Linked DNA regions of Prochlorococcus marinus str. MIT 0912. The protein of the gene in region 2 interacts with the protein of the main gene of each other region in a pairwise test. Links are inferred from orthologs where the notes say so. Each region holds a gene or a part of one and is shown on either strand. Other genes may lie near its edges.

The links.
Region 1: the proteins of leuS (region 2) and ligA interact in binary tests that used the Escherichia coli proteins (3 or more experiments, as listed by UniProt). The link is inferred for Prochlorococcus marinus str. MIT 0912 from one-to-one orthologs.

The regions. Positions count from the first base shown.
Region 1 is NZ_CP114783.1:1,255,696-1,265,368, reverse strand. What follows is about bases 4,195-7,191. They hold ligA (NAD-dependent DNA ligase LigA), read right to left. Parts: upstream 6,731-7,191; coding sequence 4,658-6,730; downstream 4,195-4,657. Other genes in these bases: O5640_RS07365 (hypothetical protein), read right to left, coding at 6,749-7,171; O5640_RS07375 (hypothetical protein), read right to left, coding at 4,480-4,638; O5640_RS07380 (TVP38/TMEM64 family protein), read left to right, coding at 4,195-4,483. In the rest of the region: O5640_RS07400 (AIR synthase), read left to right, coding at 1-174; O5640_RS07395 (hypothetical protein), read right to left, coding at 202-453; O5640_RS07390 (protein phosphatase), read left to right, coding at 517-972; O5640_RS07385 (valine--tRNA ligase), read left to right, coding at 1,046-3,847; more of O5640_RS07380, read left to right, coding at 3,860-4,194; O5640_RS07360 (SprT family zinc-dependent metalloprotease), read left to right, coding at 7,290-7,841; O5640_RS07355 (RNA helicase), read left to right, coding at 7,931-8,464; O5640_RS07350 (chorismate lyase), read right to left, coding at 8,470-9,057; tRNA uridine-5-carboxymethylaminomethyl(34) synthesis enzyme MnmG, read right to left, coding at 9,063-9,673. UniProt on the Escherichia coli protein: DNA ligase that catalyzes the formation of phosphodiester linkages between 5'-phosphoryl and 3'-hydroxyl groups in double-stranded DNA using NAD as a coenzyme and as the energy source for the reaction.
Region 2 is NZ_CP114783.1:307,961-317,786, forward strand. Bases 4,757-7,906 are described here. They hold leuS (leucine--tRNA ligase), read right to left. Parts: upstream 7,551-7,906; coding sequence 4,962-7,550; downstream 4,757-4,961. Other genes in these bases: O5640_RS01660 (glucose-6-phosphate isomerase), read left to right, coding at 4,757-4,958; dapF (diaminopimelate epimerase), read left to right, coding at 7,686-7,906. Outside these bases: ribBA (bifunctional 3,4-dihydroxy-2-butanone-4-phosphate synthase/GTP cyclohydrolase II), read right to left, coding at 1-1,225; argC (N-acetyl-gamma-glutamyl-phosphate reductase), read left to right, coding at 1,313-2,392; purN (phosphoribosylglycinamide formyltransferase), read right to left, coding at 2,376-3,074; more of O5640_RS01660, read left to right, coding at 3,360-4,756; more of dapF, read left to right, coding at 7,907-8,540; O5640_RS01675 (cysteine desulfurase family protein), read left to right, coding at 8,553-9,734; O5640_RS01680 (DUF1995 family protein), read left to right, coding at 9,742-9,826.

The DNA.
Region 1 (9,673 bases), 950 kb from region 2 along the record:
AGAGCTGATGGGATTACTTTGTATGCTCGCCAAGATCAAGTCCTATTTTTTCAAGGTCTAAAGCTGAATTATTTTGGTGATTTAAGTGGAGGTGGATTTCTAATTAGCACGCCGAAAGGAGCAGAAGCTTCTCCATGTGGATCAGGCTTTAGAAAACTTTCAAAAGCTCAATAATTTCTGAAAACAATTTAGAGAAATACTCTAGTCTTCTGGAAACAAGATTGAAGAGAGTTCCTCAGAATCAACTTCATAGACGCGAGCTAAACTTGTTTCAATGGCACTAGTTACTTCGCCCGGTAAGAATCTCATAGCATTTAAAGCATCATCCGATATTTCTTCTGTAAGCAACTTTTCCTTACTGTTTAATTTTTCATCGTTGATTACAGCAATTACCCAGCTTTGATATGCGTAGACAAGATCGGAGAACTCAAGTTCAGGGTCGTTCAGATCCATGACAAATAAACAGATAATGAACAATAAACACTAGTTTGGCTGTAGTTGGAGAAAATGTCTTCTATGGAACAAATATTTCGCACTTCTATTCAAGCAAAAGCATTTGAATTTGCATTGTTGGAATTAATTTATAGTAAGCGAGATAGCTTTCAGCCACTGTGGAGCGTCGATAGCTGGGTTAAATTTTTAATCTGGTTAAGTTTAAATTGTGGGCTTTCTGGAGACAAAGAAAGCTTGGAATTGTTTGCGCAAGCTATGGGCTCTCCCTTAACAAGTCGAATGAGAAAAATATTTTTTGAAAGAGCTTTGGAAGATTTGTCATTACATGTGATGGCTGACCCTGCAGAAGCGCAGGTTTTGATAATGCCCATAACTATGAAGAAGGAGATTGATGATAACGATATAGTTCAAGCCTTACAAACGATAGGTTTAAGTGAAAAGGTTTCTTTATCTTCGGCTTCATGGGAAAGGCATGACTCAATAGTTTCGATCCCTTGGAACGTGAAAAGTGACATTTGAATTTAGGAAAAGCAAGAATGATGTAAAACTTTTGTCGGGAATGAGTAAATTAAATTAAACACATTTTTTTTCTGTGATCGAGCGGGCAAAAACTACAAAATTATCTGAAGACTCAGGGCTTCCTAAAACATATGATCCAGTTGGTACTGAAAATCGCTGGCAGAAAGCTTGGGAAGAAAAAGGAGCCTTTGAACCTGATCCATCAGCTCCTGGAGACCCGTTCTCCGTAGTTATTCCTCCCCCAAATGTCACAGGTAGTCTTCATATGGGGCATGCTTTTAATACTGCCTTAATCGATACAGTTGTCAGGTATAAGAGATTAAAAGGAAAAAATGTTCTTTGTCTTCCAGGAACAGACCATGCCTCAATTGCGGTTCAAACTATTCTCGAGAGACAACTAAAGGAAGAAGGCAAAAATCGTCGTGATCTTGGTAGAGCTGTCTTTTTGGAAAAAGCTTGGGAGTGGAAAGAAAAAAGTGGTGGAAGAATTGTTGATCAATTAAAGCGTTTAGGATATTCCGTAGACTGGAGCAGAGAGAGATTTACTTTGGATGAGGGCCTGAGTAAAGCTGTTTCCGAGGCATTTGTTCGTTTATATGAAAAAGGATTGATATATCGAGGAGAATATTTAGTGAATTGGTGCCCTGCCTCTGGTTCGGCTGTTAGTGATTTAGAAGTTGAAATGAAAGAAGTAGATGGACATCTATGGCATTTTCGATATCCGTTAGTCACATCATCTGTATCAAGTGCGAAACAAATTCGTTACTTAGAAGTAGCGACTACACGTCCTGAGACGATGCTTGGTGATGTCGCAGTTGCTGTGAATCCATCAGATGAAAGGTATAAAGATCTTATAGGGGAGCAAATTACTTTGCCTCTCGTTGGCAGAACTATTCCCATTATTGGAGACCCTCATGTAGATAAAGATTTTGGAACTGGATGTGTCAAAGTTACTCCAGCTCATGATCCTAATGATTTTGAGATAGGTCAGAGACATGACTTACCTCAAATAACAGTCATGACTAAAAAAGGAACAATGAATCACAATGCAGGTCAATTTGAAGGCTTGGATCGTTTTGAGGCTCGTGAAGCTGTTATTGATTCTTTAAAGGAGATTGGTCTTTTAACGAAAATAGAAGCTTATAAACATAGTGTCCCTTTTTCTGACAGAGGGAAAGTACCAGTAGAGCCATTGTTGTCAACTCAGTGGTTTGTCAAAATGGATCCTTTAGCAAATAGTTGTTCTGAATTTTTTGAGAAAGGACAACCAAAATTTATTCCTAATAGATGGTCAAAAGTTTATCGAGATTGGTTAACTGATATCAGAGATTGGTGTATTAGTAGACAATTATGGTGGGGACATCGCATTCCGGCTTGGTTTGTGATTAGTCAAACAGATAATAAAGTTGTTAATGAAACACCATATATTGTCGCTAGAACAGAAGATGAAGCTAAGAAATTAGCACGTGAAAAATATGGAGATTCAGTCAAAATTGAGCAAGATGAAGATGTTCTAGATACATGGTTCTCTAGCGGATTATGGCCTTTCTCCACATTAGGTTGGCCTGATGAAACTCATCCTGATTTTCAATGTTGGTATCCCACCAATACCCTAGTTACTGGCTTTGACATTATTTTCTTTTGGGTAGCAAGAATGACAATGATGGCTGGAGTCTTTACGGAGAGGATGCCATTTTCTGACGTTTATATACATGGACTTGTTAGAGATGAGCAGAATCGAAAGATGAGTAAGAGTGCAGGAAATGGTATTGATCCTTTATTACTAATAGAAAGATATGGAACAGATGCTTTGAGGTTTGCTCTTGTTCGTGAAGTTGCCGGTGCTGGACAAGATATACGTCTTGACTTTGATCGTAAAAATCAAACTTCAGCAACGGTTGAGGCCTCTAGAAATTTTGCTAATAAGCTTTGGAATGCAACTAGATTTGCTCTTATCAATCTTGAGGGTCAAGATTTTGAAAATTTGGAGAAATATGATTTATCGAAGTTGCAATTAGCAGACAAGTGGATTTTATCAAGACTTGCTCGAGTCAATCGTGAGACTATTAATCGATATGAAAATTATGCTTTAGGAGAGGCAGCTAAGGGATTATATGAATTTGCTTGGAATGATTTTTGTGACTGGTATTTAGAACTAATCAAACGTCGATTGAATACTTCAGAAAATTTTTCTCCTGATGAATTATTAGATCAAAAAATAGCGAAAAGTATCTTATACAAAGTGTTAAGTGATCTTTTGATTATGCTTCATCCTCTAATGCCTCATTTAACAGAGGAGCTTTGGCATGGATTAACTGGTTTAGCTGAGGATCAATTTCTAGCTTTGCAGCCTTGGCCAAAATTAAATGAACAAGACTTGAATATTGATTTAGAGAGTTCTTTCTCTGATTTATTTGCATCTATCAGATTGATTCGCAATCTAAGAGCGGTTGCTGGGTTGAAACCCTCTCAAAAAGTTCCTGTCATGTTGGTCTCTGGTAAGGAGGTTTTGCAAAATACTCTAAAAACATCAATCAATGATATTGCTGTTTTGACTAAGGCTAAGGAAGTCCAAATATTATCTCCTGAGGAAGCAAAATCATTACCTTCTATGAAAGCTTTAGCCGGTGTAAGTGGAGAGCTAGAAGTGGTTCTTCCTATTGAAGGATTGATAGATATAGCTTCTTTACGATCAAGGCTTGAAAAAGATTTAAATAAAGCACAAAAGGAAATAGAAAGTCTCTCTGGACGTCTAGCAAATAAAAATTTTGTTGATAAAGCGCCTAAAGAGGTTGTTGAGGAATGCAGAGCAAACTTAACGGAGTCAGAAGCGCAAGTCCGTCTAGTCAAAGAGCGTCTAATGGGATTGGATTGAACTCTCTTAACTATGTCTAACAACTTAGAAACTCTGGTTAATAATTTAATTCCTTTTTTAAGTAGCCCTTTTGGAATTTTGGTTTTTGCTTTGGTGTATGTTTTTTGGGTGTCTTGTTTGTTGCCAGGCTCATGGCTTTCCATGTTGTCTGGCTTCCTTTATGGCACCTGGCTTGGAAGTTCGGTGGTTTTTGTGGGAGCTTTTATTGGAGCTCATCTAACTTTTTATTTAGGGAGAACTTTTTTAAAAGAATGGGCTCGAAAAAAGGTCTCTAATTTTCCAAAAGTTCAAATAATGGAGAAAGCTGTTAAACGTGAGGGTCTCAAAGTCATTCTTCTCACAAGACTTTCTCCTCTTTTTCCATTTGGCTTACTTAATTTTACATATGGCTTGAGTGAGGTAAAAGTTCGTGATTTTAGTCTTGGAATGATTGGTATATTACCTGGCACAATTTTATATTGCAGCTTAGGTTCCTTAGCACTCAAAGTTTCAAATTTTGGTGCAGTACTCTCAGGAAGATCTGATACTAGTTCATTTATTTGGAGCTTAATTAGTATTTTAGCGACTATTTTAGTTGTTATTTTAGTTTTACGTTCAACAAGAAAACTCAATCAGGATTCTCAATCATTAGATTAATCATCAGCTTTTAACTTCCAATCTTCAATCGCTGCAAATACGATAAACCAATAAAGTCTTATGCGATTAAAGATACCTTTTTTAGAAGCAAGGATTTCATATTTTGCGCGTCCACATTCTGTTTTGATTAAAGAAAAGATTAGATTCTTATCCATTTTTAAATTCTAATCATTTTTATAATAATAGCTTAAATTCAGTTTCGTTAATTATTTTTACTCCAAGCTCTTCTGCTTTTTTTAATTTACTCCCCGCTTTTTCTCCTGATAATAAGAAATCAGTTTTTTTACTAATTGAAGAGCTGACTTTTCCTCCAGCACTTTCTATTAATTCTTTTGCTTCATCTCTTGTAAGCGAATCTAAAGTTCCTGTTAAGACAAAAACTTTACCATGAAAAATATTGGATTGGTTTGAATTGTAGTTTGACTCTGAATTCTCTTTTAGAGAAAATCCAATTGCTTTTAATTCTTTAATTAAAGTTTGATTATTCGAATCATCAAACCACTTAATTATTGCATCTTTCATCTCATTTCCGAATCCATAAATATTGGATATATTTTCAGGTGCCTCCTTCGCAATAGTATTAAGTTCCTCGATACTATGAAAGTTTGTTGAAAGAGACTTAGCATTCGCTTCTCCTATGTGAGGTATCCCTAAACCGTAGAGCTGTTTGTGCCAATTTTTGTTTTTAGATTCGTTAATTTCTATTAGTAAATTCTTTGCAGATTTTTCACCAAATCTTTCAAGTTTTAAAAGAGAATTAATTTCAAGTTTGTATAAATCTGCGATTGACTTTACATATCCTTCATTGACTAATTGATTAATAATCTTTTCACCTAATCCTTCTATCTTCATTGACCCTTTACTGACCCAATGACGCAAAAGACCTTTTAATTTTGCTGGGCATATAGAATTAATGCATTTCGTTATTGCTTCGTTCTCTTCTTGAATTAACTCGGAGTCACATGCTGGACAGTTTTGAGGAAATTTTACTAATTTTGCATCAACTGTTCTAAATTCTTTTATAACTCTAATAACTTCAGGAATTATTTCGCCAGCTTTTCGCACAATTATGGTGTCATCATAATGAAGATCTAAAGATGCAAGTCTGTTTGCATTATGAAGAGTTGCACGATTCACAGATGTTCCTGCAAGCTCAATAGATTCAAACTCTGCTACTGGTGTAACAGCACCAGAGCGACCTACTTGGAAAATTAATTGTTTTAACTTAGTCGCTTTCTCTTCTGCCGGATATTTAACAGCTATGGCCCATCTTGGAGCTTTATGTGTAGATCCTAGGATGTTTTGTATATCAAATTTATCTATTTTTACTACTATTCCATCAGTGGGATAATCTAAAGAATCTTTTTCAATTTCCCAATACTTGTAATAGGCATTCGCTTCATTTAAGTTTTTTTTTGTTTCATAAGTAGTATTAACTTTAAAACCAATACTTTTTAAAAACTCAAGTGATTCAGATTGAGAATTTGGTTTTTTCAAATTGCTATCATTTGGCTCCCAATTTTCTGGTAAATAAAGACTATATGCGAAGAAGTCAAGTTTTCTAGATGCAACTATTTTGGGATCTAATTGTCTTAATGTTCCTGCACAAGAGTTTCTAGGATTTGCGAAGAGTGGTTGATCAGTATTTTTTCTCTCAATATTGATTTTATCAAATATATTATTAGGCATGAATGCTTCTCCTCTAATTTCAATCCAAGAAGGTGGATTTTTTAATAATAAACGTAAAGGAATTGTAGAAATTGTTCTGATATTAGTAGTGATATCTTCTCCACTTTTTCCATCTCCACGAGTTGCTGCTCTAGTTAAAATTCCATTTTCATATCTTAGTGAAATAGCGTTTCCATCTATTTTTAATTCACATATTAGTTCTGGATTATCAACTTTCTTAACATTTTTATTTTCTGAACTTATTAATTTTCTGGTCCTTGCGTACCATGCTTCTAATTCATTTATGTTAAAAGCATTGTCTAGGCTTAAAAGAGGAATATTGTGCTCAATATTTTTGAATCCTTTAGAAGGAATTCCTCCTAATCTTTGGGAAGGGCTATCATCAGTAATTAAAGACGGGTGGATATTTTCAATATCAATTAATTCTCGATATAGTTGATCATAAACAGCGTCATCTATCTCTGGTGCATCTAATACATAGTAGGAGTAATTTGCTTTATTGAGTAAAGCTCTAAGCTCTTTTGCACGTTCAAAATGTTGATTCAAGTTTGAATTCACTTCTTACATTTAGCTTCATTATGTATTTGCTTTCGCAATACGATCTATTTGCCAATTTTCGTTGATTTTTATAAAAGTGAAGTCCAGCGGCATTTCATTTTTCTTATCTTCTGATTTCAAACTTAGTGTGAGCATTATTTGATTGTCTTCTATCCTTGGACGCCCTGACTTCAAGTTTCTATATCGATTTAATTGCAAGCTACCCAAAAATTTGATGAAGTCTTGTCTATTGACATGTGTTTTATAAGCTTTTGTGGTAAGTCTATAGGCTCCATCTATTCGTCCAGCTGCAATCTGATCAAAAAACTTTTTCACAAGAGGATTTATGCCTCTAGCACTTATAACGAGCTTAATTGCGTTAAATGTCCAAAAAAGGAGAAGTGCGCCAACTCCAACCAAGAGAGCTTTTAATCCAATTGCTTTGATAAGAGCACTATCCATTTTTTTAATTCCGTTTAGTTAAAGATTCTGACTTATTAGCCATTAGATTAGCTTGTTTGTTATTGATAGTCAGACAGAATGTTATCGGAATAATAATGCTAATGAGCTCTCGACATCAATGTCTTTAATACCTGTTTTACCATTATTTATTGAATTAAACAGGCAATATTTTCAGAACTCTTTGTTCGAGAATGGAGTTCCAAGAGTCTCTGTTCGTTGGAGTGATGGCCGCATGCGCACTACGGCTGGGATCTATAGAAGTAAAACGAATTTCTTAGGAGTTAAAGCTAGTGAAATAATACTGTCTAGACCGGTATTGGAGAATCTTCCCCAAAAGGCATTGAAGAGTACCTTGTGCCACGAAATGATTCATGCCTGGATAGATCTTGTCCTGAAAGTTGAAGAGGCTCACGGGCCTCATTTTCATAAACGTATGGCAGAGATCAATTCTGTTCAAACTGATTTTCAAGTAACAATTCGACACTCGTTCCCAATCTCAAAACGAATTCCCAAATGGGTGGCAACTTGCCCTTCTTGTAAAAAAAGTTTTAGTTATCAACGAATTGTTAAAGGCGCTGCCTGTCGCAGTTGTTGTAATAATTATTTTGGAGGGCGATGGGATCAAAAATGCGTACTTGAATTTCAACTTTTTTCAATAAGTAATAAATAATCTTTTTTAATGAGCTTTTATTTGAATTCTTGAATAATTTCATCTTTACGGAGATTCACTTGTTGCTTTGAAAGCGTTAAATTTAAAAGATGAGCTCATATAAAAATCGTAATCAAATTCGTCAGCGATCTCGAGCACCCCTTGATCGCAGAATGGATAAGTGGATACAAACTGGAAAACAGGTTGTAGATGGTGTTGCAGGTAATCGCCCTGGTCAAAGAAGGCGAGGGTGGCAAGATCAAGATACTTCGCCAAATTTCGAAAAAGTTGGTCGTTGGATGGAAGAGAAAATTGATTGGTTTTTTGAGGATGATGACGATTGGTTGGATAATGCAGATTTAGATGATGAACCGTTTCAGGAAAGCATAAACAATATAAAAAGACCCTTAAGTGCGATTTCCTTAAGAGCCCCTAAAGCTTTACCACCTCAGATTGAAGAAAGGAGAAATAATTCAGATGAACTGGATGAATGGCCAGATGATCAATCTTTTAAATTAAATAAGTGGGAAAGAAAAGATAATTTAATTAAGCAAAATGCACCGGATTTCAACGATTCTTTTCTAGATGAACGAACTCCTCAAAAAAGAAAAAACATACCAAGATCTAGTCGAAGAAAGTACTGATTTTCTCAAAAAGCCTTCCTTGGTATTGGTCCTAGCCATTTTTCTAACTTTGGGCTAAAAACTTCTCTGATTACTGTTAATTCTTTTTGTTGACGAAAAAATCGGTAATGCCTGCTCCAAAAAGGACCTTCTTCATTGAATTCTAATTTCAGCCAATTGGCATTGACTAAACTCAATCCATCTACCTCTCTGAAAAGTTCTGAGCGACCTTGTGTGAGGCTTTTCCAGATAGGTTGATCCTTGTTGCGCAGATGTGTTTCTGCTTCTTGATAATTCCACCAGCTTTCAGCCCATGCCAGGGTTAAGTCTCCGCATGTCAGCCAAACTTGTCTTCGTATTAAGGGTGGTTCTAACTCATTGACTTCTTCTGGTACACCAATTTCATTATTATTTTCCATTGCCATAGAAATAACTTTTATGGCAACTTCATGACCTGTTAAGAGCTTGAGATGTCTTGTTGGGCTGCCGTCACCCAATAGCATTAACTGCCAAGCTCCAGAAAGCTTATAATTCCCTCTTCCTGAAAGAACACTTTCTTTCGATGCTTTCCAAATCACTTCAGGCGAGGGTAATTGAGATTGACGTGAATTCACTATTATTAATTTGTTATTTGAAGTGAGTCTTTTCTTTCATCTTTTTTCATTTGCTCGATTTTCAACCAAACGAGAAGTGCAGTTAGATCAGCTTTGCTCACGCCTGGAAGTTGAGCAGCATGTCCAAGGCTTTTGGGCTGAGAAATGGTTAATTTTTCCCTCGCTTCTTTAGATAGTGTTTCTATATTATTGTAGTTTAAATTTTTTGGTAATAACTTTTTACTTTGCTGTTTTATTTGATTTATTTGAGATTTTTGTCTTTCTAAATAACCACTATATTTAATATCTATCTCAACTCCTTCTTCAACATCTAAAGGAATACTTTGAGTTGTTAAATTATACTTAATTAAGTCTTTATAGTGAATATTTGTTCTTCTAAGAAAATTTGCTAGGGTTAATGATCCTTTTATCGGCGTTCCAGTTGTAGAATATATCTTCTTTGCACACTGATCACTTTCTTTAATTCGCTCTTTCTCTAGTCTTTCTTTCTCTTGAGTGATTAATTGTTGCTTAGCATTAAATATTTTCCATCTTCTTTCATCAATTAAACCTAATTTATAACCTAGTGGAGTCAACCTCCTATCAGCATTATCACCCCTTAGGATTAATCTATACT
Region 2 (9,826 bases):
CAATTAAGTGTCCAAGTTTTTCTCTTTTCACTTCTAGATAAGCTGCATTATGATCCCCAGGGCAAATCACTAATGGAACTCTAGATTCAACTTGAAGTCCATATCCACCAAGACCTGCTATTTTTCTTGGATTATTGGTTAATAACTTCAGTCTATTTATTCCTAAATCTGTCAAAATTTGTGCACCTACTCCATAATTTCTTAGGTCTGCAGGAAAACCCAACTTCTCATTAGCTTCAACCGTATCTAACCCTCCATCTTGGAGTTTATAGGCTTTTAATTTGTTAACTAAACCAATACCTCTTCCTTCCTGCCTTAGATATACAACAACTCCTTCACCTTCTTCAGAAATTCTTGATAAGGCCGCCTCTAATTGAGGTCTGCAATCACATCTTAATGATCCGAATGCATCTCCAGTAAGACATTCTGAGTGCATTCGCACCAATACAGGCTCTTTTAAATTATCTGGATCCCCTTTTATTATCGCGACATGTTCTGATCCATCCAATTCGTTCTTATAACCAATTGCCTTGAAATCACCAAATAGGCTAGGCAACTTTGCAATTGCTTGTCTGTAAACAAACCTCTCATTTTCAAGTCTGTAATGAATTAAATCTGCGATACTTATCAATTTTAAATTTCTTTCCTTAGCATATTTTTTTAATTCAGGCAGTCTGGCCATTGAACCATCTGAATTTTGGATTTCACAGATAACGCCTGCAGGAGATAGTCCCGCTAACAAAGATAAATCTACTGCTGCTTCTGTATGTCCAGCTCTTTTTAATACTCCACCTATTTTTGCTCTTAAAGGAAAAATATGACCTGGTCTTCTCAAATCTATTGGTTTTGTTTGACTATTAAGAGCAACTTGAATTGTTTTAGCTCTATCCTCAGCCGATATACCTGTTGATACACCAAATTCAGGACCTGCATCGATGCTTACAGTGAATGCTGTTTGGTTTGAATCAGTATTTCTGTCGACCATTAAAGGTAGATCTAATTTGTCTAATCGTTCTCCCTGCATTGCCAGACAAATCAACCCCCTAGCTTCAGTAGCCATGAAATTTATTTGTTGAGGCGTAGCAAATTGAGCCGCACAGATTAAATCTCCTTCGTTTTCTCTTTTTTCATCATCAACTACAACAACACATTCACCGTTCCTAATAGCAGCAAGAGCATCCGCTATATCATCAAATTCAATTTCATAACAATCTTCTGATTTCAACTTATTCCTCGTGTTTGTGGTGAAATGGTTCTTTGCTACTTATTCTCAAATGAATATCTCATCATTCTACGAAATAACATTGATGTTATGGCAATTAGTACGTCGAAACCAGCGAGGATCGCAATTATTGGAGCATCGGGATATGGAGGGCTTCAACTGGTTAAGTTGATTAATGAACATCCAATTTTTGAAATTTCAACTTTAAATGGAGATAGATCAGTTGGTAAAAGCTGGAATGAAATAAATCCTTTTATGAAACTTTTGGGTGATAAAGAGATAACTAAAAGCAATATTGATGAAATCGCTCAAGATTCTGATTATGCAATATTGAGTCTGCCAAACGGTTTGTCATCACAATTAACCCCTTTCTTATTAGAAAAAGGTATTAAAGTACTAGATTTATCAGCTGATTATAGATTTAAATCATTAGATAAATGGAAGGAAGTCTATTCAAAAGAAGCTGCAAAATATCAAAGATATGACTATGAATTATGCGAAGAGGCTATATATGGTTTTTCAGAGGAATTTAGTAATGAAATCTCAAAGTCTAGATTAATTGCTTGTCCAGGTTGCTACCCAACATCATCTCTTAGTGTCCTTATTCCATTTTTAAAACAAGGATTAATTGAAAGTGAGGGAATTATTATTGATGCAAAATCTGGTACATCTGGTGGTGGAAGAAATCCAAGTGAACAACTTTTACTGTCTGAATGCTCTGAATCAATTAAACCTTATGGAGTAATTGGTCATAGGCATAGGGCAGAGATAGAGAGAATTGCTAGCTATTTCGCTGGTCATGAAGTCAACTTGCAATTTACGCCTCATTTGGTTCCAATGGTTAGAGGCATTTTAACTACAGTTTATGCTCGTTTAAGAGATCCTGGATTAACAGCAGAAGACTGCAAAATTGTAATTGAAGCTTTTTATAAGAATCAACCATTTATTGATATTTTGCCTATAGGAACTTATCCGGCTACTAAATGGGTTAAAAATACTAATAAAGTTATGATTTCAGTTGAAGTTGATAAACGTAATGGAAGAATAGTACTAATGAGTGTTATTGATAATCTTCTCAAAGGTCAAGCAGGACAGGCTATACAAAATTTAAATATTATGCACGGACTTAAATCAGATATTGGTCTTCCTAAAATTACTTATTATCCTTGAATTTAGTTCTTAAATTCTTAGCTACCTTTGCTATCGCTAAAGGTAATATTATATGTTCCATGTTTTGAATTCTTTTTTTTAAAGTCTCTTTATTATCATTTTCATTAATAGGTACTGCAGCTTGAATAATTATTAAGCCGGAATCAACTTCTTTTTGAACATAGTGAACTGTACATCCTGTAATAGTTACCCTTTTATCTATTGCCTGCTGTATTGCATCAACGCCTTTAAAAGAAGGTAAAAGTGATGGATGTATATTAATCAGACGGTTTTCAAATTTATTAATTATTTCTTCTCCGACAATTCTCATCCATCCAGCCATAACTACTAGTTCTACCGAAAAATCCTCTAGTTTTTTCATCACCAGCATGTCGTGTTCAAATCTCGATTTACAATCTCTATGATTAATAATTACATAAGGTATTTTGTACTTGATTGCCTTTTTTATTGCTAAACAATTAGGATTATTGACAATTAGTATAGAAATTTCTGCATAAAGTTGTTTAGTTTGAATGGACTTAATGATGTATTCGAAATTTGAGCCATTACCAGAAGCAAGTATACCTAATCTTATTTTTGGTTCGAATAAAGGGCTTATTGAATCTAATGGGCTAATTAGGCTCTGTTCATTTAAATCATAAGATAAATTGTACTTCATATATTCTTTATTATCTTGTTTCATCAAACAATGATTATTTATTACTAAATATATGACCTTTAGAAGAAATAACAATATGTAAATATAAAGACATATTTAATAGTAATGAAAGTTAAATCATCATTTATATTTCCCTGACGTTAGATAAAAATAATTATCAAGCTTATTTACAATCCTATTTGTCAATTACTAAACATTCGCCATTTGAAAACCATTCTTGACTAATATAAATTAAATTAATTTGTTTGACGGTCCTCATTTGAGAATACCTGCTAACAGAACTCATTAAGGAGTATTCTTTTATTAATAATGGCAATAACTAACATCTTCCAGATGAATAACAACGATAAATGGATAAGGTACTGCGACCTTTTATTTAGCGATGATTCATTAGGTTTTTGGCTAGATATAAGCAGAATGGATGTCGAGAAGAGCGATTTTGAAAAATTTAAGGACATTTATTCCAACGCTTTTGATTCTGTAGAAAGTCTAGAGAATGGATCCATAGCAAATATTGATGAAGGTAGGCAAGTTGGACATTACTGGCTTCGAAATCCGAAGATTGCTCCAACTCAAGAAATTTCAGACTCTATCACCAAAGAAATTCAAGACATTTCAAAGTTTGGGGCATCAATATTAAATGGTGAAATAACTAACAGCGTTGGGAAAAAATATACAGATGTTTTTTGGATAGGTATAGGTGGTAGTGGTTTAGGTCCCTTACTTATTAAAGAGTCCTTTAAGAGAGAGTCAATAGGATTGAATCTACATTTTCTAGACAATGTAGATCCCGAGGGCATTTCACATAAATTAAATTCCATTCTTCCTACTATTGAAACTACATTGTTTGTAGTTGTTAGTAAATCAGGTGGCACTCCGGAACCTTTGATAGGAATGGAGCAAGCCATGAAGTTTGTCCAAGATAACAACCAGAATTGGTCATCTCGAGCTATAGCAATTACATCAAAAGGGAGTAAGTTAGATGTCTTAGCCGCTAACGAAAATTGGTTAGATATTTTTGATTTACCTGATTGGGTTGGTGGAAGGACAAGTATTACTGGTGCTGTTGGATTATTACCTGCCGCTCTAATTGGCGCTGACATAAACAAGTTTTTAGATGGAGCATCTCAAATGGATGTTTTAACAAGAGAAAAAGACATTAAAAATAATCCAGCAGCACTTTTATCCTTAGCTTGGTACAAATCAGGAAAAGGAAAAGGGTTAAGAGATATGGTTGTACTTCCTTATAGAGACAGATTAGAAGTTTTTAGTAGATATCTTCAACAACTTGTGATGGAATCCTTAGGCAAGAAGTTAGATAGAGATGGAAATCAAGTTAATCAAGGTATCGCAGTTTATGGAAATAAAGGTTCTACCGATCAGCATGCATATGTGCAGCAATTAAGAGATGGTGTTGACAATTTCTTTGTTAATTTTATTGAGATTCTTCACGATCCATCTGAAATAGTAGAAGTAAAAAATAAACGACCAGGAGACTATTTATCAGGCTTTCTTCAAGGAACTCGATCAGCATTGACTGAAGGTGGAAGACAGAATTTGACAATCACATTTAAATCATTTGATGAATCAAGTCTTGGGGCTTTAATTGCTTTATTTGAGCGAGCAGTAAGTCTATATGCAGAATTGATTAATGTTAATTCTTACAATCAACCCGGTGTTGAAGCTGGGAAAAAAGCAGCTACAAACATTATTAATCTCCAAAAAGAAATTGAAGAACTGTTGGAGGATGGAAAGGAAAGAACTTTAAGTCAAATTAATGATGCATTGTCTACTGACTCAACTGAGTCAATTTATTTAATTCTGAGAAAACTTTCAGAAAATTCTGAACGTTATTCTATGAATGGAAATCAATCAAATCCAGATCAATTAATTATTACGAAAAATTGATTTCTAAATAACTATATTCACTAATTTATTTGGAACAACAATTATTCGTTTTGGTTCTTTTTCATTTATCCATTTCTGAGCTGCCTCACTTTTAATAGCTATATCCCCTAATTCGTCTTTAGATAGATTTTTATTAGCATCTATTGATCCTCTAACTTTTCCATTGATTTGAATCATAAGTTTGAAAGTATCTTGTTCAATTGCACCTTCATCGAATTTTGGCCATGACTGAAGATGAATACTTTGAGTATTTCCGATTGTCTTCCAAAGCTCCTCTGCAATATGAGGAGAAAATGGAGAAGTTATTTTAACTAATATTGAAATTACATAAGTGAGAGTTTCATTATTACAGTTATTTACTATTGAGCTTAGGCCATTCACAGCTTTCATAAGTTCAGAAATTGCTGTATTAAATTGAAGATTGTCCAGATCATCAGTAATTTCTTTGATAGCAATATTAATTATACGTAAAGCCTCTTTATCTTTTGACTTTTTACCTTCTATATTTAATCTAGACTTACACTTTGTTAGTTCTAAAGTATTAATAACAAATTTCCAGAGTCTCTGTATAAATCGATATTGCCCTTCAACATCTGAGTCATCCCATTCTAAATCTTTTTCAGGAGGAGCTTTAAAAAGAATAAACATTCTAGCTGTATCTGCACCATATTTATCTATGACTAATGATGGGTCTACTCCATTATATTTAGACTTTGACATCTTTTCATAGATGATTTCTATTTTTTCTCCAGTAATAGGATCTTTAGGCTCATCAATATCTTTAATTTGATCTTTTGAAAAATATTTATTATTATTTGGATTTTTAAAAGTAATAGCTTGAACCATTCCCTGAGTTAATAGTTTCTTAAAGGGTTCATCAATATTTAATAATCCACAGCTTTTTAGTGCTTTGGTTAAAAATCTTGAATAAAGTAAATGAAGTATTGCGTGCTCAATACCTCCAACGTATTGTTTAACAGGTAGCCATTTATCTATTTCACTTTTTATAAACGGATTTTCCTTATTTTCAGGGTTTATATATCTTAAAAAGTACCAAGATGAACACATAAAAGTGTCCATTGTGTCAGTTTCTCTTTTTGCTTCAATTCCACATTTAGGGCAACAAGTATTTATCCATTCTGTTTTTGTGGTTAAAGGTGATTTTCCTTTACCAGTTAATTTAATATCAACAGGTAGAGAAACAGGAAGATCCTCGTCTGGGACTCTTACCTGTCCACACTTCTTACAATTAATTATCGGAATCGGGCATCCCCAATATCGTTGTCTAGATATAAGCCAATCCCTTAACTTATACGTTATTTTTGGTTTTGCCCAATTAGAATTAGATCCTAATTCAAGTATTTTAGTTTTTGCAATATCAGACTCAATTCCATTAAATGTATTTGAATTGATCATGATTCCCTTATCTACGTACTCAGCATTTAAATAACTTTCATCCTCATCATTATTTGGTCTTATGACATAATTAATTGGTAAATCATATGACTTAGCAAACTTATAATCTCTACTATCATGAGCGGGAACACCCATGACAGCACCAGTGCCATATTCCATAATCACATAATCACCAATCCAAACAGGTATCTCTTTATTATTTGCTGGATTAATTGCATTTACTCCTAAATACATTCCAAGTTTTTTTCTACTATCTGAATTACGTTCTAGATCACTTAGCTTTTCTTGATCTTTTCTAAATTCTTTTAATTGATCAATATCTTTATTGTTTATTAATTGATCAATTAATGGATGATTTGATGCTAAGACAAGATAACTTACTCCATAGACTGTATCGATTCTTGTAGTGAAAGCTGTTATTTTTTGGTTATGATTTTTGATATCAAATGTTATTTCTGCACCTATTGATTTACCAATCCAATTTTTTTGCATAACCCTTACTCTTTCTGGCCAGTCTTTAAGCTTAACTAAATCCTTATTTAGATCTTCGGCAAAACTTGTAATACTTAAAAACCACTGGTTTAATTCCTTTTTCTCAACTTTAGCTCCAGATCTCCAAGATTTACCTTCTGCATCTACTTGTTCATTTGCAAGAACAGTTTGATCAATTGGATCCCAATTTACTGTTGCTTTTTTTTGATAGGCAAGATTATTTTTATGTAATTGATTAAATATATATTGAGTCCATTTATAATAATCTTCTTTGCAAGTAGTAACTTCTTTAGTCCAATCTATTGATAATCCAAGTCGATCTAATTGATCTTTCATCTGTGAAATATTTTTATCTGTCCAGGTAGATGGACTTGTCTCTCTCTCTATTGCTGCATTTTCAGCCGGTAAACCGAAGGCATCCCATCCCATTGGATGAAGAACGTTATAACCTTGCATCCTTTTATATCTAGCCAGTACATCTGTAATGACATAATTCCTCACGTGCCCCATATGTAAAGAACCGGAAGGGTATGGGAACATTGACAAGGCATAAAAGGTGTTGTCTTTGTTTACCTCAGTATTTGTTCTATAGAGCCCTTGATTAGCCCACTCTTTTTGCCAATAAGCTTCTATTTCACGAGGCTCGTAACGCTGGTCAATAATCTCTGAAGTAGTATTATTCAAGGAAGATCTCCTTCAGTAGTTGATTTGCCAATCAGATAATGTTCTCATAAATTGATGCCCAATATGCGAATAGTTCTGAAATTACTACTCAGAATGCTTTATTTTCTAAAAACATAGTTAAACAAAATTTAAATCATGAAAAATAATTTCTCAAAATATCAAGGCCTTGGTAACGATTTTATTATATTTGATGGACGTGGTAATAACTTAGATAATTTATTTACTGTCAATAAAGATAACATTATAGAACATCTATGTAATAGGAACTTTGGCATCGGGGCTGATGGAATTATTCTTATATTAGAGTCTAAAAATAAATGTTTTGTGAAAATGAGGATATTTAATTCTGATGGTTCTGAACCAGAAATGTGTGGCAACGGTATAAGATGTTTGATAGCTTTTTTAAACGACAATAATGAAATTAATGATAAGTCTGAGATACAAATTGAAACTAAGGCCGGTCTGATTATTACCTCTATTAGTGGTAATGAAAATATTAAAGTAAATATGGGTGAACCAATCCTCTCTCCTGATGATATACCTACTAAATTGTTAATGAATAATTTAACAGTTCCTAATGGAAAGATTACAATAAATGATCACATTTTAAATGTATATGCTGCTAGTATGGGTAATCCTCATATGATCGTATTTGTTGATAAAATTGAAAATATACCATTTGAAGAGTGGGGAATGTGCCTTGAAAAACACAATACTTTTCCCCATGATACAAATGTTCACTTTGTTGAATTAATTGATAAGTCAAATATCAAAATCAGAGTATGGGAAAGAGGTTGCGGACCCACACTAGCTTGTGGTACAGGAGCTTGTGCGTGTCTGGTAGTAACATCTAAGCTAGGTAAAACTTTAAATACGGCTAACATTTATTTACCAGGTGGCAAATTAGAAATTGAATGGCCCAATCAAACAGGTCCAGTTTTCATGCAGGGACCTGCCTTAAAAGTATTTAGTGGAGAGATAGATATTTAATGAGTTTTCAATATGAATAATATTTATCTCGATTCATCAGCAACTACTCCGCCACATATAGATGTTATTAATATACAAAAGAATATTCAATCTGAATGCTGGGGAAATCCATCAAGTATCCATAAAGTTGGAGTTATTGCAAGAGAGATTTTGGAAAGGTCTAGATTTTCAATAGCTAATAAATTAAAAGCTTCCGTTGACGAAATTTTCTTCACATCTGGAGCAACTGAGTCAAATTATCTTTCTCTTAAAGTTGTATCTAATAATCTTGATAAAGGAAGACTTGTTATTAGTAGCGTTGAACACCCTTCTATTAACTTAATAGCCAATCAATTGCTTAATGATGGCTGGGATATTAAATACTGGCCTGTAAATCGTTATGGAATTATTGATCTAGATTTGTTGGAGGAAATGTTAGCTCCTCCAACAAAATTGGTTTCGATAATCTGGGGCCAAAGTGAGATTGGGTCCGTTCAGCCCATAAATCTCATAGGTATGGAATGTAAAAAACGAAACATATTTTTTCATACTGATGCTACACAGGTCCTCCCTAGCGGTCTTATTGATTGGAGTAAATTAAATGTTGATATGCTTAGTGCCTCTGCGCATAAACTTCAAGGCCCTAAAGGTGTTGGATTATTAATGTTGCGAAGTGGCGTTCGAGATTTATTACTGAACGATCCTTCATATGGATTTAAGAATGGCTCTATAAGATCTGGTACTGAATCAGTTCCCCTTATTGCAGGTTTTTCGACAGCAATTGACCTACTAAATGAATATATAGAAGTTACTGATAATCAAACTTTATTTCCTGAGAATAATGTTTCCAAAATGACTTCTCTTTTAAAAAAAAATCTTGTTAAAAATAAACAACTTACTTTTATTGGTCCTCATAAAGAACGACTGCCGAATAATCTTTCATTTCTTTGTCATACAAAATCAATGATTCCAATAAGAGGTCGAGAAATTGTTCGACTATTGTCACAACATGGCGTTTATATAAGTAGTGGCAGTGCATGCTCATCATCTAGTCAAGGACCAAATCCCATACTGGTAGCAATTAATGTTGATAAATCACTTCAAGAATCTGGATTAAGAATATCTATTGGTCCTTGGATTTCAAATGATGATATTAACTCGGTTTCAAATATAATATATGAATCATTGCAATCTTTAGAACTTAAAAAACAATGATCATCATATGAAGAATAAGCTACCCTCAGATCTTAGAGAAGCAGAATCAAATGTATATGAATCAATTCAAAGTTATTTTTTAACTAATTCTG